DNA from 3 places in the Rhizobium sp. AG207R genome. Region 3 is predicted to be linked to each of the others. Evidence: predicted binding sites of a transcription regulator. Region 3 holds the regulator's gene; each other region holds the start of a gene.

Region 1 (3,277 bases), on a different contig from region 3:
CGCGCGAACATCATGGCGACTTCCGTGAAATTTCATCCCGCCGAGGATATTCTCGCCATCGGCTTCATCGACGGCATGATCCTCGCGGTCCGCATCGGCGACGCCAAGGAAGCGCTCTTGCGCCGGCCCGGCAAGGGGGCAATCACATCGATGAGCTGGAGCAAGTCCGGCAAGCTGCTCGCCTTCGCCTCCGAAGCCGGCGACTGCGGCGTTGTCGATATATCCGGTTAAGTAGAAAGACAGGATCATGCCTCAGCCAGGAACGGCGATCGCCGGAAATGCGCCCATCCCAGCAGAAAACGTGTGGGACGTGATCCGTTGCGAAGCCGCGGAACTGGCGGCGCGCGAGCCGACTCTTGCGTCGCTGCTGCGAGCGCAGTTGCTTGACGGAAACTCCAATGCCGAAAGCCTTGCCAACATTCTCGCCGCCCGGCTCTGCGTCGTCAGGATCGAGCATGGTGACATGCTTTCGCTGCTGTCCGATGTACTCAAGCGATATCCCGTCATCCTGCAGGCAACGGAAGCGGATCTTGTCGCGGTGCGAACCCGCGACCCTGCCTGCACGACCTACCTGCACGCACTGCTGAACCTGAAGGGCTTTCATGCCCTGCAGACGCACCGCATCGCTCATGCGCTCTGGACGGAAGGCCGCAAGGAAATTGCGAGTTGGCTTTCCAATCTCGTCTCGCTCGTCTTCGGACCGGATATCCATCCGGCAGCGAAGATCGGCACCTCGATCATGCTCGATCATGGCTCCGGCATCGTCATCGGCGAGACTGCCGTGGTCGAGGATGAGGTTTCCATCCTGCAGAACGTCACGCTCGGCGGCACCGGCAAGGAAAGCGGCGACCGTCACCCGAAGATCCACCACGGCGTGATGATCGGCGCCGGCGCCAAGATCCTCGGCAATATCGAGGTGGGCGCCTTCAGCAAGGTTGCCGCTGGCAGCGTCGTGGTCAAAACCGTACCGCCGCATTGCACGGTCGCAGGCGTACCCGCCGCGGTCGTGCGCATCCATCGCGCCGACGAGATCCCGGCCGAGACGATGGATCAGAATATCTGATTTCGCCTGGGACTGTGGCCACCTCGTGGTTCGAGGCATCGTCGTTTTCGCTGCGCTTAACGCCGCTGCACCTCACCATGAGGTGGAGCAAGTTCCGTGACGAGGCACGCAGATCAGCCCTCATGCTGAGGAGGCCCGAAGGGCCGTCTCGAAGCACGAGGGCGGGTGAGGAAGCGCCCCGCCACCAGTCCGTGACATAAGGTAGCACCGGAAACGCTCCCCTTACCCTTCATGGAACTGTCATGCTCCATTGATAGCTCGAAAGGGTTCTCTATGCCCGGCGTGGCGCAAATGCGCCGGAGCAATGCCCCCACTCGAAGAGGATATGACGATGACCAGTTTTTCACGTCGCGCCGCCCTTAAAGCCGGCAGCGCGCTTACCCTTGTTTTGCTCTGTTCCGCCGCCGGTGCCGCCGATATGGCGCCGGCACCGAATACCGCGACCCCCATCAAGCATCTTGTCGTTATCTTCCAGGAAAATGTCTCCTTCGACCATTATTTCGCGACCTACCCCAAGGCAGCGAACGTCGATGGCGAACCGGCATTCAAGGCCGCCGACAACACGCCGACCGATATCAATACGCTCGCCAATGCCGGTCTTCTGGACAACAATCCGAACAAAACCAACACGGCAAACGGCGCCGATGCGGCAGCCCCCTTCCGGCTCGACCGCACGCAGGCCGCAACCCAGTCGCAGAACCATGGCTATACCGCCGAACAGGCCGCCTACAACAACTTCGCCATGGACCTCTTCCCCGCCAATACCGGCAAGGGCACCAAGGGTGCTGCCGGCGCCTTCGGCACCAAGGGTCAGGTCATGGGCTATTACGACGGTAACACCGTCACGGCCCTTTGGAATTATGCCCAGCACTATGCGCTGAACGACAATTCCTTCTCCACCAATTTCGGCCCTTCGACCCCCGGCGCGCTGAACCTGATCTCCGGCCAGACCAATGGCGCCATCCTGCCGCCCGGCTATACGCTGGAAAGCGACGGCACCTATTCCAAGGGCCGCATCGTGCCCGACGGCAATGGCGGCTGGACCGCGATCAGCGATTTCGATCCGACGGGCGACGTCTGTTCGGTCGGCCAGACGGCGCTGATGTACGGCAAGAACATCGGCGACATGTTGAACGAGCACAAGATCACCTGGGGCTTCTTCGAGGGCGGCTTCGACCTCTCGCAGACCAACCCGGACGGCACGACCGGCTGCAAGCGCGCGACTACATCGGCCATCGCCAAGGTCAATTACACCGATTATATTCCGCATCACCAGCCGTTCCAGTATTACGCCTCAACGGCCAACCCGACACATGCGCGTCCGTCTTCGGTGGCAACGATCGGCACGACCGATGCGGCAAATCACCAGTACGACATGACGGATTTCTACGCGGCCCTGAAGAACGGCAATATGCCCGCCGTCAGCTTCCTGAAGGCACCGGCCTATCAAGATGGCCACGCCGGCTATTCCGATCCGCTCGACGAGCAGGAATTCGTCACACAGGTGGTCAACACCGTGCAGAATTCGCCGGACTGGAAGGACACCGCCATCATTATCCTCTACGACGATTCCGACGGCTGGTATGATCATGCCCATGCGGTCGTCAATCCGTCGAAAATCCCCGTCAAAGGCTATGACGTTCTGAGCGGCGACGGCTGTTCCACCGGCACTGCCCTGCCCGGCGTCAACGGCCAGCCGGCGCAGGGACGGTGCGGCTACGGCACGCGCCAGCCGCTGCTCGTCATCTCGCCTTATGCCAAGGTCAACTTCGTCGATCACACGCTGACGGACCAGACCTCCGTCATGCGCTTCATCGAAGATAACTGGATGGGCGGCGCCCGCCTCGGCGGCGGCTCCTTCGATGTGCTCTCGGGCTCGCTGAACACCATGTTCGACTGGTCCAAAGGTGACGCGCCGAAGCTGATCCTCGATCCAAAGACCGGCAACCAGGCATCGTAAATCCAGAAGGGAGACGGAAATGCCCCTGACCTACCGCCGTCTCCTGCCGCTCATCGCACTCGCGGGCCTGTCGCTTGCGGGTGCGGCTGCAGGCATGGCAAACGAACCGGCCGCCAGTGCTTCGGCAACCGATGGCTATGATGACCAGGCGCCGCTGAGCGCGGTGGCGCAACTCGGCAAGAAGCTGTTCTTCGATCCGTCACTCTCGGGCGGCGGCCAGATGTCCTGCGCGACCTGTCACGATCCGGCCAACC
Region 2 (3,277 bases), on a different contig from region 3:
CAGCGCCGGGGCTTGCCACATCAGGAATCGCGACCCGATCCGGCACGAAGGGCTCGAAGAACCAGCGGCGTTCGGGACGATGTTCCTTCTCCTCGAATTCGCGCCGTACGGCGCGGATTTTCTTGCGCAGTTCGATGCCGAGGCGGATCGTGTCGTCCCAAAGCACTTCGCCCGAACGGCCCTTCATCATCTGCGCGCCGACGTCGAGCGAGGCAAACAACGGATAGAAGGGCGAGGTCGAGGCGTGCTGCATGAAGCTTTCGTTGAAGCGACGGTGTTCCACGCGGCGTTTCTGGCCGGTGATGTGCCTGTCCTTCATGTGGATCTGCGAGGCCTGCGAAAAGCTTGCGAGTTGCTTGTGGGTCGACTGCGTGGCGATGATCCCGGGTGCATCGGGGCCGAGGTCCGAAAGGCCCATGGCAAAGCGCCCGGCATAAAGCGGGTGAAACTTCATGAAGCCCGCCCATGCCTCGTCGAAAAGGATGTAGTCGCACAGATGTCCGATGCGCTTTAGGATCATCTCGGCATTGTGGATGGTGCCGTCATAGGTGCATTGCTCCACGACCGCGACGCGGAACGGACGCGGCTTCTTGTAGGCTTCCGGATCTTTTACCAGCGGATGGGTGCGAATGCGCTCGCGCAGCGCGTCCTCGTCCATAGTGGCGAAATCCATCGGACCGATCAGGCCATAGAGATTGCGTCTGGTCGGCAGGTAGATCGGAATGCCGCCCGAGATCATTAGCGCGCCGTGATGGGCGGCCTTGTGATTGTTGCGATCGAACAGCACGAGATCGCCGTCGGTGACGAGGGCCGAGAGCGCGACTTTGTTGGACGTGGAGGTGCCGTTCAGCACGAAATAGGTCTTCTCGGCGCCGAAGATCTTGGCCGCTTCCTTCTGTGCGGCGAGAGCCGGTCCCTCGTGGGTCAGAAGGTCGCCGAGATCGAGAACCGAGTTGTCGAGGTCGTCGCGGAACACCGCTTCGCCGAGATGCTCCATGAAGACCCGGCCGATGGGGCTGCGGCTGTAGAAGATGCCGCCATTGTGCCCGGGACAAGTCCAGAGATGGTTGCCCTCCTCGGCATAATCGACCAGCGCGCCGAAGAACGGCGTCTTCAGCGTCTCGGCATATTGCTTCAGCCGGCTGATGAGGCTTTTCGCGATGAACGCGGGCGTTTCCTCGGAGAGGAAGACGTAGCCGTCGATGAAATCGAGGACTTCGACCGGCACATCCTCGAAGCGCTTGCGGCGGATCAGGAGGATGATCGGGAATTCCAGGCCGCGCCGGCGCATGAGGTTGATGAGGGCGGCCGTCTTGCCTTCGAGGCCCTTCTTGCCCCAGTCCACCAGCATGCAGCCGATGGCCGCGTCGGTTTGCACGGCGATCTCGGCATCTTCGAGATTGCGCGCGCGCACCACCTCGAAACCTGAGCGTTCGATCTCCTCGACGATCTGATTATAGCGGGCGCCTTCCAGGTCCTCATTGTCGAAGGTTGGCGTTGCGAACAGAAAGTTGAAACGTCTGAAATAATCCATGTCGATACCCGCTCTTGATCTGGGATGAGGTGTCGGCGCATTTCATGACATGGATGTGACAGAATAGAGGACGTCCCAAACCGTATTGATGGCCACCGCCGGTCACGTCGCCGGCCCGCCGTTTCATGCCGGATCGCGGGTGCACAACTTATGGATTTGTGGCCGCTCAGTGAGCGGCCACGGTCCAGAAATAATAGGCAAGCGGGATGGCGAGAAGATACATGCCGATAGACACCTGCCTTGCTTCTCCCGATAAGACCTTGACGATGACGTAGAACAGCAGTCCTCCGGCGATGCCGGTTCCAAAGCTGTTGGAGACAAGGGTCAGAAGGACCATCATCAGGGCGGAGAGACCGTCGGAGAAATTCTCCAGGTCGACACGCTTCAGCGCGCTGAACATCGACATGCCGACGAGGATCAGGGCGGGTGCCGTGGCGGCCGCCGGGATCATCAGCGCGATCGGCGTAAAAAGCAAAGTGAGCGCGAAAAGGGCTGCGGTCGCAAGTGAAGCAAAACCGGTGCGTCCGCCGGCTTCCGCGCCTGTCGCGCTCTCGACCAGCGCCGTGGCGGAGGGAATGCCGAGCAGCGGACTGATCGTAGCGGCAATCGAATCGACGAGGAACGGCTTGCCCAGGTCCGCCATGTTGCCTTTCTCATCGACCAGGCCGGCCTTGGCGCCAACGGCGAGCGTCGTGCCCAGGGTCGAGAAGAATTCGGATGCGAAGAAGGCGAAGAGATAGGGGAAATAGTCTATCTTCAGCGCACCAAGGAAATCGAGCTGAAGGCCGATCTCAGAGATGCCGTGCGGCACTCCGAAGAATGCGGCGGGCACCTTGGTCACGCCGAGCGGAATGCCGAGCAGAGTGCTGCCCAGGATCGCCCAGAGGATCGGCCCCGGCACTTTGCGCCCGCGCAGGAAGACGGCGAGGAAGATGCCGAAGACGGCAATGATCGCCTGTCCCGAGTTGAACGAACCGAGCATGAGCGCGTGGCTCTTGGCGTTGACATCGACGAGACCTGCATTCTTGAAGCCGAGAAGCGCGATGAACAATCCGATCGCCGCACCCAGTCCGAGCTTGATCTGGGCTGGAACCATGCGGGCAATGACCTGGCGTACACCGAGGACGGTCAGCAGAACGAAGACGACGCTCGACCAGAAGGAGATGGCAAGGCCAGTCTGCCAGGGAATATGCTCCACGGCTGCCATCGTCGGCCCCACCAGAACCGAGCCGCCAATGCCAGGTCCCACCACGAAGGGCATATTGGCATAAAGCGCCATGAACAGGGTCGCGCCGATGATGACGAGGATGGTTGCCGTCGTTGCGGCGGCGCGGTCGATGCCACCGGCGGAAAGCAGGGAAGGGATCACGACGAGGAGATAGGCCGCTGCCAGGAAGGACGTCATCCCGGCAATGATTTCCGTCTTCGTATTGGCCTTACGCTCGCCCATGCGAAAAAAGGTTTTCCACCGCGGCTCTGACGTATCACCCGGCTGCCCGACATTCGTAGTTGAGGTCATTGTCTATATCTCCTAAGTCGGCAAATGCCGCCGTTTGGCTGGTGACCTCAATTTTGGCTTGAAGCCAGAAGCGGTCTGATGTCCTGGGTGGTTCCGTCGGTCAGCCCGAGATCGGTGACGTGCGGGCCGGGGTTACAGGCAAGGCTTGCTCCGACGACCGCCTTGAAGGTGCGAATGGGTGGCATCCAGTCGGCGATTGCATCGGCCGCGGCGCGCAACCTAGC
Region 3 (3,277 bases):
TTCCGCACGCAGGATTACATCATGGGCCGTTTTGGTTGATGATGGCAGGCGCGCGGCTCCTTTCACACAGTTCACTTGAGGATAGAAAAATGGTCTCCACTCACATTCTCTCTGCCTATGACGAAGACCTGAAGTTTCTGACGCGCCGCATTGCCGAAATGGGCGGCCTGGCCGAGCAGATGGTTAGCGACAGCGTACGCGCTCTCGTCAACAGCGACGCGGCCCTGGCCCAGAAGGTCATCTCCGACGACGTCGTTCTCGACCATGCCGAGCGCGAAGTTGGTGACAAGGCGATCGTCACCATCGCTCGTCGTCAGCCGATGGCAGCGGACCTGCGCGAAATCATGGGCTCGATCCGCATCGCCTCCGATCTGGAGCGCGTCGGTGATCTCGGCAAGAATACCGCAAAGCGCGTCATCGCCGTTCAGGGCACGGGCGTGCCGCGTCGTCTCGCTCGTGGCATCGAACACCTCTCCGAACTGGCACTGAGCCAGCTCAAGGAAGTTCTTGATGTTTACGCGACCCGCTCGCCCGATAAGGCCGTGTCGATCCGCGAACGCGACGAGGAAATCGACGCCATGTACACCTCGCTCTTCCGCGAGATGCTGACCTACATGATGGAAGATCCGCGCAACATCACCACCTGCACGCATCTTCTCTTCTGCGCCAAGAACATCGAGCGCATCGGCGACCATGCCACCAACATCGCCGAGACGATCTATTACATGGCGACCGGTGCTCAGCCGGAAGGCGAGCGCCCGAAGGACGATACCGCCAACACCGTCGGCGCAGTGACGGAATAATCTGGAAGCGAAGAAAGGAGACCATAGGCGCATGGTTCCGAGAGTTGCTGTTGTAGAAGACGAGGAAGCGCTTAGCGTTCTGCTGCGCTACAATCTTGAGGCCGAAGGCTTCGAGGTCGACACGATCCTCAGAGGTGATGAGGCCGAGCTGCGTCTCCAGGAGCGCATCCCCGATCTCCTGATCCTCGACTGGATGCTCCCCGGCGTGTCCGGCATCGAGCTCTGCCGCCGGCTGCGTATGCGGCCGGAGACGGAGCGCTTGCCGATCATCATGCTGACGGCTCGCGGCGAGGAAAGCGAGCGCGTGCGCGGACTTTCGACCGGCGCGGACGATTACGTCGTCAAGCCGTTCTCGACGCCGGAGCTGATGGCCCGCGTCAAGGCGATGCTGCGGCGCGCCCGCCCGGAGGTTCTCTCCACGGTGCTGCGTTGCGGCGATATCGAGCTGGACCGCGAAACCCATCGCGTCCACCGCAAGAGCCGCGAAGTCCGGCTGGGGCCGACAGAATTCCGCCTGCTGGAGTTCCTGATGTCCTCGCCAGGCCGCGTCTTCTCGCGTTCGCAGCTGCTCGATGGCGTATGGGGGCACGATATCTACGTCGATGAACGCACGGTCGACGTCCATGTCGGCCGTCTGCGCAAGGCGCTCAATTTCTCCAATATGCAGGATGTCATCCGCACCGTTCGCGGCGCGGGCTATTCCATGGAAGCCTGAGCGGCTCGCCGCTCGGGTGTTACTAAATAGCGGCGGAAATAGAAAAACGGGCCTCGAGGGGCCCGTTTCTCTTTGTCTTGCGGTAACTTTCAGCCGTTGTTGCGACGGCGGTCATGCACCGGCTGGTAGGCCATGCGCTGATGATAGGTGCAGTAGGGGGACGAATCCGGGCTGTCATTGCCGCAGAAGTGGAAGTCGTCCTTCAGCGGGTCCCCGACCGGCCATTTGCAGGTGCGTTCCGTCAGCTCCGTCAGGCCGAGGCGGCGGGAGATCGGAACGACGACGTTCGATGCCGGGCGATACTGAATTTCATTGACGGAATCTATCTCGATCTCTTCCTTCAGCATGGTTGCACCCTGCTGGCGGGCGACCACGGTGCGGGTAGCGACGCGCGAGCCGTAGGTCGTTGCGCGGGGAGCCGCGGCACTGCGCTTTGGCGTGCGCGTCGCGGTTGCCGTGCCGCCCGCCTTCGCTCGGCCAGGAAGGTTCAGGCGGTGCACCTTGCCGATAACGGCATTACGGCTCACGCCACCGAGCTGCGCAGCGATCTGGCTGGCGCTCAACCCTTCGGACCATAGCTTTTTCAGCTTCTCGACGCGTTCGTCTGTCCAATTCATGCCCTGTCTCCGCTGTCGCGTTTCCGATGGCAGAATCCCTCACCATTGCCTCGCATGGGAACGAGGCGCGAAACGCTCTAAAATTGTGGTGACTAGTTCCGCCGCATGCAGTCTAGCAATTGCTTTTTAACCTAGTGTGAGGCTGACTCCGTGACAAGAGTCGCGAGAATCTTGAGGAATCGATTTCGAGGTTTTCCCCAACTTGCTGCCTAGGCGTGGCATTTCTGCAATAGGCGCCGCCGAACCTATCTCTTTTGCCCGCAAGCGCTATCTCGCACCTGCTAAAACGCCAGTTTTGTTGACATCGCGATGCAAAACATCAATAGTGCCCGGGCCGCCGCAAGGCGGCATTTTTGATTTTTTCGGACCCGTTTCATCAAATCGAAGCGATCGGTCCTTAAAGTTGTGATCAGGAGATATGGCCATGGCCGAGACCACGCCGCTTTATGACACCTATATGCGCGCTCCGTTACGGTTCGAGCGAGGCGAGGGCGTCTGGCTGGTCACCGAAAATGGCGAGCGCTACCTCGATTTCGCAGCCGGCGTCGCGGTCAACTCGCTCGGTCACGCCCATCCTCATCTCGTCGCCGAATTGAAGGCCCAGGCCGACAAGGTCTGGCACCTGTCGAACCTCTACGAGGTGCCCGGTCAGGAGAAGCTGTCGAAGCGGCTGACGGAAGCGACCTTCGCCGACAAGGTATTCTTCACCAATTCGGGCGCCGAGGCGCTGGAATGCGCCATCAAGACGGCGCGGCGCTATCAATTCGCCAAGGGGCATCCCGAAAAGTTCCACATCATCACCTTCGAGGGCGCCTTCCACGGCCGCACCATCGCGACCATCGCCGCCGGCGGCCAGGAGAAGTATATCGAGGGCTTCGGACCCAAGGCACCGGGTTTCGATCAGGTACAATTCGGCGATCTCGATGCCGTGCGCGCCGCCATCACGGATGCGACGGCCGGAATCCTGATCGAGCCGGTTCAGGGCGAGGGCGGCATCCGTCCGGCCACCAACGAATTCCTGCGCGGGCTGCGTGAGATCTGCGACGAACATGGCCTGCTGCTGATCCTCGACGAAGTACAGTGTGGCGTCGGCCGCACTGGCAAGCTCTTCGCCTATGAATGGGCCGGCATCAAGCCTGATA

Evidence for each region. The regulator PhoB, encoded in region 3, activates phosphate uptake and scavenging genes when phosphate is short. The targets are predictions, from matches to a motif close to TGTCATNNANCTGTCAT.
Region 1: a site for PhoB is predicted at 1,291-1,307, ahead of JJQ51_RS17615 (phospholipase C). Genes of this name have one in related genera too.
Region 2: a site for PhoB is predicted at 1,579-1,595, ahead of JJQ51_RS01755 (Orn/Lys/Arg decarboxylase N-terminal domain-containing protein). Genes of this name have one in related genera too.

What each region holds. Positions count from the first base shown of each region.
Region 1 is NZ_JAEPVT010000007.1:48,600-51,876, reverse strand. It holds gene JJQ51_RS17625 (WD40 repeat domain-containing protein) at 1-231, shown strand, start outside; gene cysE (serine O-acetyltransferase) at 248-1,063, shown strand; gene JJQ51_RS17615 (phospholipase C) at 1,395-3,023, shown strand; gene JJQ51_RS17610 (cytochrome-c peroxidase) at 3,043-3,277, shown strand, end outside.
Region 2 is NZ_JAEPVT010000001.1:415,006-418,282, forward strand. It holds gene JJQ51_RS01755 (Orn/Lys/Arg decarboxylase N-terminal domain-containing protein) at 1-1,534, opposite strand, end outside; gene JJQ51_RS01760 (NCS2 family permease) at 1,701-3,053, opposite strand; gene JJQ51_RS01765 (adenine deaminase) at 3,101-3,277, opposite strand, start outside.
Region 3 is NZ_JAEPVT010000002.1:676,739-680,015, reverse strand. It holds gene pstB (phosphate ABC transporter ATP-binding protein PstB) at 1-39, shown strand, start outside; gene phoU (phosphate signaling complex protein PhoU) at 90-803, shown strand; gene phoB (phosphate regulon transcriptional regulator PhoB) at 835-1,518, shown strand; gene JJQ51_RS07245 (GcrA family cell cycle regulator) at 1,608-2,135, opposite strand; gene JJQ51_RS07240 (aspartate aminotransferase family protein) at 2,560-3,277, shown strand, end outside.